2 linked regions of the Desulfobacula toluolica Tol2 genome follow. The protein of the gene in region 1 interacts with the protein of each later gene in a pairwise test. Links are inferred from orthologs where the notes say so. Each region holds a gene or a part of one and is shown on either strand. Other genes may lie near its edges.

Region 1 (4,080 bases):
CATTTCCCTGATAAAAATGGATATCACGGATGAGTATATGGAAATGATGAAAAACCCCAAAGCCGGATTTGGGAAAAACATGAATCCCTGCATGGACTGTCACGCATTAATGTTTTCCAAGGCAGGTGAGGTTCTCAAAAATCAAGGCTTTGATTTTCTGTTCAGCGGAGAAGTGTTAGGTCAAAGGCCCAAATCCCAGAATAAAAATTCATTGAGATATGTGGAAAAAAACTCCGGTTTTGACGGGCAGATTTTAAGACCTTTATCGGCAAAATTGTTATCAAAAACCCTTGCTGAACAAAAAGGGCTGGTTGACCGGGAACAGCTCATGGATATCTCGGGCAGGTCAAGAAAAATTCAAATGCAGATGGCCCAGGATTTTGGTGTTAAAGAATACCCGGCTCCTGCTGGCGGGTGTCTTTTAACCGACAAGATCTTTTCAAACCGGCTCAAAGATCTGATGGATACTCAAAAAATTTTCAATACCCGGGAACTTCATTTCTTAAAATACGGCAGACACTTCAGGCTTGATTCAAAAACCAAAATAATTGCAGGACGGTCTAAAAATGATAACACACATCTGCTCAATTATTTTGATAAAGACAAAGACATTTTATTAAAACATGTCAAACTGCCCGGACCGGATGTAATTTTAACAGGTAATGCCACCCCGGAAAACATTCAAACAGCTGCTGGAATATGTGCAGGCTATACCAAATCAAAACCAGGCGAAACAGCAAAAATAAGGATTATAAAAAAAGAAACAGAAGATTTTATCACCGTTATTACGGTTCCGGCATCAAACTTTAAAAACCTGATGATATAAAAAAATCCCCTTTAAGGCTTTTCAAAAACAGACACCTTAAAGGGGATTTTTCGTTTTTTGTTGTAGCAGCACAATCTGCCATGGCCTTTATTTAAACCATTGGCAGTTGATTTAATAATAAATCATCTTTTCCCAGAATTCTTTTTCATCTTTATTCCAGTCAGGCCCGAATTTTTCTTCACAAAAAGATGCAAGCCTTGTATACCAGCTCGCCCAAGGATTTTTTCCTTCCTGTTTAGCTTTCAGCACATCAAGAAGAAATGTTTCAATATTGATCATTTCTTCTTTTGGTATATACGAGCAGGCACCACCAAGATAAGATTTTTTTATATTCTCAGGACTGAGTGCATGAGCTGTAAGCATCACAGTTATAACATTTTTATTGTTTGCGTTTTCCAGCAACTGATATCCATCAACACCCATGATATCAAGAACCGCTATATCAAACTCCTGGGTTTCAAGAAAATGATTTGCTTGTTCAAAGCTTTGCGCCCTGACTGTTGTACACATATCGAGCAATTCTTCCAAAGAATCAAGAATATCCGGTTCATCATCAACAATCAAAACTTTTTTGTTTTCCAGACTGATATTTGACATGTTTTTTTCCGATCAATTAGGGGTTACATAAGGGATTACAGACAATTAATGCGGGACAAATGATCCTATACTCGGATTTTTCCAAATGCCAATCCATCCACATCATTACTTATTATAAATCATATCCATAAAGATTCAATACTCTATTTTCAAGGAATCAACTTTGCTTTCAGCTGCCCGCAAGCCGCCAGGATATCATCGCCTTTACTTTTTCTTGTTATGGCCGTCAAATTCCGGTCAAGCAAAATCTGCAAAAAATCACTGACCTCTATTTTAGAAGGACGGCTAAAATCACTTTTGTCGTGTTCATTAAATGGAATCAGGTTCACCTTTGCCTTTATCGGAGTCAAAAGTTTCACCAGCCTCAAAGCATCATCTTTTGAATCATTCACACCTTTCATTAAAATATATTCAAAGGTGATCTTGTTTCTGGGTTTCATGGCAAAGGTACGGCAGGCTTCCAGCAACTGGCTTAAGGAATATTTGTTATTTATAGGCATCAAGGAGGATCTCATCTTGTCAGTGGTTGCATTCAAAGAAACCGCCAGATTCACATCCGTATCAAGACCCAGTTGTGTGATTTTTGGAACCAGGCCACAAGTAGAAACCGTTACCCGCCTGGTTGCAAATTTAAGCCCGTAATCACCGTCTGTAATAATTTTTAATGCCTTAAGCAGATTTTTATAGTTGGCAAGAGGCTCTCCCATGCCCATAAATACAATATTTGAAAGCTTCAAGGGATCAATACCCTTTTGAATCAGGTAATATCTTGCATCCCTCACCTGGGATATAATTTCACAAACACTAAGATTCCTGACTAACCCGCCTTTGGCAGTCAAACAAAACTGACAATTCTGAGCGCATCCCACCTGTGATGACACGCATAAGGTGAAGTGATCCTTGGCAGGTATCAGTACCGATTCAACATGCTGTCCATCGACAAGTTGATGCAAAAACTTTTCAGTGCCGTCAGCAGAAACAAGGTATTTTTCAAGGATCAGACGTTCAATCAAAAAATGATCTGCAAGTGTCTTGCGCAATGCCTTTGAAAGATCGGTCATCTGCTCGAATTCATCTGCCTGGCGAATGTAGATCCACTTAAATATCTGCCCGGCCCTGAACGGGCGAATGCCCTTATTATCAAGCCACACACCAAGATCATCTCTTGTAAAATTCAGTATATTTTCCATATATTCTTATTCAGTTAAAATTTATTATTTTCTTGACATACCACGAATTCTATACTAGAATCAATGATTTGATTTGAAATCCTAAAAGGTTGTTTTTTATGTTTGAAAATTTGAGTGACAGACTTGATTCGGTCTTTAAAAAGTTAAAAGGTCACGGCACCCTGAATGAGAAGAATATTGATGACGGTCTCAAACAGGTTCGAATGGCGTTGCTTGAGGCTGACGTAAATTATAAGGTTGCAAAATCTGTTATTTCAGATATAAAAGAACGGGCTTTGGGTCAAGAAGTGATGCAAAGCCTTACACCTGGTCAGCAGGTCATAAAAATTGTAAATGATGAGTTTACCAGAATGATGGGGTCTGAGCATCAGGGGTTGAATTTTGATGGATCATCCCTGGGTTCTATTATGCTCATTGGATTGCAGGGTTCGGGTAAGACAACAACAGCAGGAAAATTGGCTCTCTATCTTAGAAAAGAAGGTAGAAAGCCGTTTTTAGTGCCGGTTGATGTTTACAGACCTGCGGCAATTGATCAATTGAAAAAAATCGGACAGCAACTGGATGTTCCGGTATTTGAATCCACAACTGAGATGAAGCCTTTGAAAATTTGCCAGGATGCACTATTGGCAGCCAGAGAACAAGGTTGTGACACGCTGTTGCTGGACACGGCAGGAAGACTGCATCTTGATGAAGAATTGATGGCTGAACTTAAAGGCATCAAACAAGGCATTAACCCGTCGGAAATTCTTCTGGTGGCTGATGCAATGACCGGTCAGGATGCGGTGAATATTGCCGGATCTTTTGACAAAGCACTGGATCTGGACGGCGTTGTGCTGACCAAAATGGATGGTGATGCTCGCGGTGGTGCGGCACTTTCCATAAAAGCAGTTACAGGAAAGCCGTTAAAATTCATTGGTGTGGGTGAAAAATCAACGGCCCTGGAAGCATTTCACCCTGACAGGATGGCCTCCAGAATTCTGGGCATGGGAGACACGCTTTCATTTATTGAAAAAGCACAGGATGCGGTTGATCAAAAAGAAGCCAAGGCGCTTGAAAAAAAATTAAGGAAAAATGCCTTTACCCTGGAAGATTTCCGGAACCAGATGAAATCCATTAAAAAAATGGGTTCCATTAAAGACCTTATAGGGATGCTGCCGGGTATAAACAAAAAGCAGCTCAAAGGCTTGAATATAGGCGACAAGGAATTTGTCAGAATCGAAGCGATTATCAATTCGATGACACCTGAAGAAAGACGTGTACACACTATTATCAAAGGGTCAAGAAAAAAAAGAATTGCCAATGGAAGCGGAACCACGGTTCAGGATGTCAACAAACTTCTGAAAAGTTATTCCCAATCCATGAAAATGATAAAGAAATTTAATAAAGGCGGCATGCGTTCATTAAAAAACATGCTGCCGTTTTAAGGAGAAAGAAAAAAATATGGCCGTAAGAATCAGATTGACAAGA
Region 2 (3,600 bases), 2.5 Mb from region 1 along the record:
TGTTGAACGTGTCATTGATGCCGCAAAAGCAATTGCTATTCCCACAGACAGAGAGATTCTTCATGTCATCCCCCAGGAATTTATTGTGGATGACATGGAATCCATTCAAAATCCTGTGGGTATGACAGCAATCCGGCTTGAAGCCAAAATTCACATTGTCACAGGTGCTGTATCATCTGCCAGAAATATTGTTAAATGTTGCAACAAAGCAGGCCTTGAAGTTTGTGATATTGCCCTTGAATCATTGGCCTCCGGTGAAGCCGTTCTAACGGATGAAGAAAAGGAGCTCGGATGTCTCATAGCAGACATGGGAGGTGGGACAACAGATCTTGCCATTTTCAAAGATAACAATTTAAAATTCATCTATGAACTCACCCTGGGAGGACACAACCTGACCAATGATATTTCCATTGGCCTTCGAACACCGTTTCCGGAAGCTGAAAAAATAAAAATTCAACACGGAACCTGTGTTCCGCAAAATGTAAAAACCGGCGATACAATTGATGTGCAGGCTGTCGGCGGAAGAGCCCCCAAAAAACTTTCCAAGGGGATTCTGGCTGAAATTCTTGAACCAAGGGTAGAAGAAATTTTTTCTCTTTTAAAAAAAGAGCTGTTCTCCAACGGACTTGAAAATTCATTCCCTGCAGGCTTTGTCCTTACTGGTGGAAGCGTAGTTCTTGACGGTATCGCTGAAATTGCCGAATCTGTTTTCAACGTACCTGTAAGGATCGGCGAACCAAATAAAATCGGCGGACTCAAAGACATTGTCAGAAACCCTTCCTATGCCACAGGTGTAGGGCTTGTACTTTTCGGTTCCAAGGCAAGCTGTCAAATAAATCTTAAGGAAATAGACACTCAAGGTTTTATCGGAATATTAAACAGAATGAAACAGTGGTTTAAAGATATAATTTAATTTTTAGGGAGGTTGAGATGAGTTTTTCTTATGTGGAAAGCGATAATTCAGCAAAAATTAAGGTTATTGGTGTTGGCGGTGCAGGTGGAAATGCGGTAAATAACATGATTGATGCCAAACTCCAAGGTGTAAAATTCATTGTTGTAAACACAGATATCCAAGCACTTGACGCATCCAGGGCTGAAATAAAGATTCAAATCGGAAAAGAACTGACAGAGGGACTTGGCGCAGGCGCTGATCCAAACAAAGGCCATGACGCTGCATTGGAAAGCATGGATGAACTGAGGGAAGTTTTAGAGGACAGCCATATGGTTTTTATTACGGCCGGGTTTGGCGGCGGTACGGGAACCGGTGCTGCACCTGTTATTGCTGAGATCTGCAAGGAGCTGGGGATACTGACAGTGGCGGTGGCTTCCAAACCATTCTCCTTTGAAGGCAAAAAAAGAGAACGACAGGCCCTTGAAGGTCTTGAAAAGCTTCACGGAATTACAGATACAGTAATTACAATTCCCAACGACCGCCTCAGAGGAATTGCTCCCAAAGGTGCTAAAATGGTGGATATGTTCATTAAAGCGGATGAAATTCTTCACCATTCCGTAAAGGGTATTACCGACCTGATTATGATGCCCGGCCATGTCAACCTGGATTTTGCTGATGTCAAGACTACCATGCAGAAAGCCGGCAAGGCTTTGATGGGTATCGGTATTGCCTCCGGGGAAAACCGTGCGGTTGAAGCGGCCGAAAGAGCAATTTCTCATCCGCTTCTTGAGGATATCTCTATTTCCGGTGCAAAATGCGTGTTGATGAATATTACATCCAGTTCCGATCTTACCCTTGATGAAATGACGGAAGCATCTGACCGGATATACCAGGAAGTAGGCGATGATGCCGAAATCATCTGGGGACAGACCTTTGATGATTCACTGGGAGATGAAATGAGAATCACGGTAATTGCTACTGGTATTGATTCTAAAGACTCCAAAATATCCAATACTATCCGCCAATTTGATCCTCCGGGCCAACCCGGTACATATCAGCAACCGGGAGTTGCAGCCCAGAATGTTATTCAACCGGTTGAACCAATTGTCAGAGGACAATTAAGACACCCGACCCAACAGGAACTTGCAAACTGGGATGAAACAAACAATCCTGTCATCATAAAAAACAAACAAGCTGTGGACGACGAAAACGTCCATAATTACCGCACAATGCCGTTTGACCACGATGACCTGGATGTTCCGACATTTCTCAGACGAAAAGCTGATTAATAAATGAAAAAACGGCTAAAACAGCCCCGGAATTATGGCTCAGAAAATGAAGTAATTGAACAAGGGGCCATTATTAAAAAAGGCAGAGGGCTGATAAAAACCGCCCTTGTCTATCCCAACTCTTATAAGGCTGGTATGTCATCATTAGGGTTTCAAACCGTTTACAGGATTGCAAACCAGATACATACAGTAGCGTGTGAAAGAGTTTTTTTATCGGAACCGGGGCAACGGAACGTACAGCGACCGAAAAGTCTTGAAAGCGGATTAAGCATTGACCAGTTTGATATTATTTTGTTTTCAATATCATTTGAAAATGATTTTATACATCTTGTTCAGCTACTTGAAGAAGCAGAGATCCCATTGAGATCAAGCAATCGAAACCACACCCACCCCCTTGTAATTGCAGGGGGAGTCGTCTGTTTTTTAAACCCTGAACCGATTGCTCCTTTTATAGACTGTTTTCTTCTGGGGGAAGCAGAATGCCTGCTGGATTCTTTTTTTGATGCGTTTTCAAAAAAAATCGACAAAAAATCTTTCTTAAAAACCATGGAAAAAAGAATACCAGGGGCCTATGTCCCCGCCCTTCACACACGGGAAAGCCCATTTCAAATCAAGGTGCAATACCTTGAAAATCTTGACATGGTTACGACCAGTACCAGTATTCTGACTTCCGGCACCGCGTTTAAGGATACCTTTCTGATTGAGACACTTAAAGGCTGCCCCCACGGCTGCAGGTTCTGCAGCTCGGGATTTATATACAGACCTCCTAGAATTTATCCTGCAAAAAATATTTATGCTGCAATTGATAAAGCTGTGGGAAAAACAGATAAAATAGGATTTGTCAGTTCCGCTATTGCTGATCACCCGGATATTAAAAAAATTTGCAACTATGGACTGAAACACAATTTCAAATTGTCGTTTTCATCACTCAGGGCAGACAAGCTATCTGATGAACTTATTGGTGCTATGTCAAACTCAAAAGTTAAAACAGCCACCATTGCCCCGGAAGCCGGATCGATACGAATGCGCAATATTATTAATAAAAATATTGATGAACACGATATCCTTTCGGCCACCCAAAGGCTTGTCAATTCAGGAATTATTAATTTAAGGCTCTATTTTATGATAGGACTGCCATTTGAAGAGGATCAGGATGTTCACGCCATAGTGGAATTGACTAAAAAAATCAAATCCGTTTTTCTTGAAACATCAAAAAAAAAGAAAAAAATCGGAACCATCACCTTGAGTGTCAACCCGTTTATTCCCAAACCATCCACCCCTTTTCAATGGGCAGCCATGGAGGATCAAACCGCATTAAAACACAAAGTCAACATTATCAAACAAGGCTTAAAAAAGATCCCCAATGTCAAGGTGAATGTTGAATCTCTGAGAAAGGCAAAAATTCATGCTTTGCTTTCC

Evidence for each region. The genes of interacting proteins can lie anywhere in the genome.
Region 2: the proteins of rlmN (region 1) and ftsZ interact in binary tests that used the Escherichia coli proteins (3 or more experiments, as listed by UniProt). The link is inferred for Desulfobacula toluolica Tol2 from one-to-one orthologs.

The regions. Positions count from the first base shown.
Region 1 is NC_018645.1:3,928,150-3,932,229, forward strand. Bases 594-3,585 are described here. They hold rlmN (23S rRNA (adenine(2503)-C(2))-methyltransferase RlmN), read right to left. Parts: upstream 2,614-3,585; coding sequence 1,573-2,613; downstream 594-1,572. Other genes in these bases: TOL2_RS17845 (DUF814 domain-containing protein), read left to right, coding at 594-826; TOL2_RS17850 (response regulator), read right to left, coding at 938-1,423; ffh (signal recognition particle protein), read left to right, coding at 2,712-3,585. In the rest of the region: more of TOL2_RS17845, read left to right, coding at 1-593; more of ffh, read left to right, coding at 3,586-4,037; rpsP (30S ribosomal protein S16), read left to right, coding at 4,054-4,080.
Region 2 is NC_018645.1:1,426,235-1,429,834, reverse strand. Bases 65-3,055 are described here. They hold ftsZ (cell division protein FtsZ), read left to right. Parts: upstream 65-930; coding sequence 931-2,181; downstream 2,182-3,055. Other genes in these bases: TOL2_RS06495 (radical SAM protein), read left to right, coding at 2,185-3,055; ftsA (cell division protein FtsA), read left to right, coding at 65-913. In the rest of the region: more of ftsA, read left to right, coding at 1-64; more of TOL2_RS06495, read left to right, coding at 3,056-3,600. UniProt on the Escherichia coli protein: Essential cell division protein that forms a contractile ring structure (Z ring) at the future cell division site. The regulation of the ring assembly controls the timing and the location of cell division.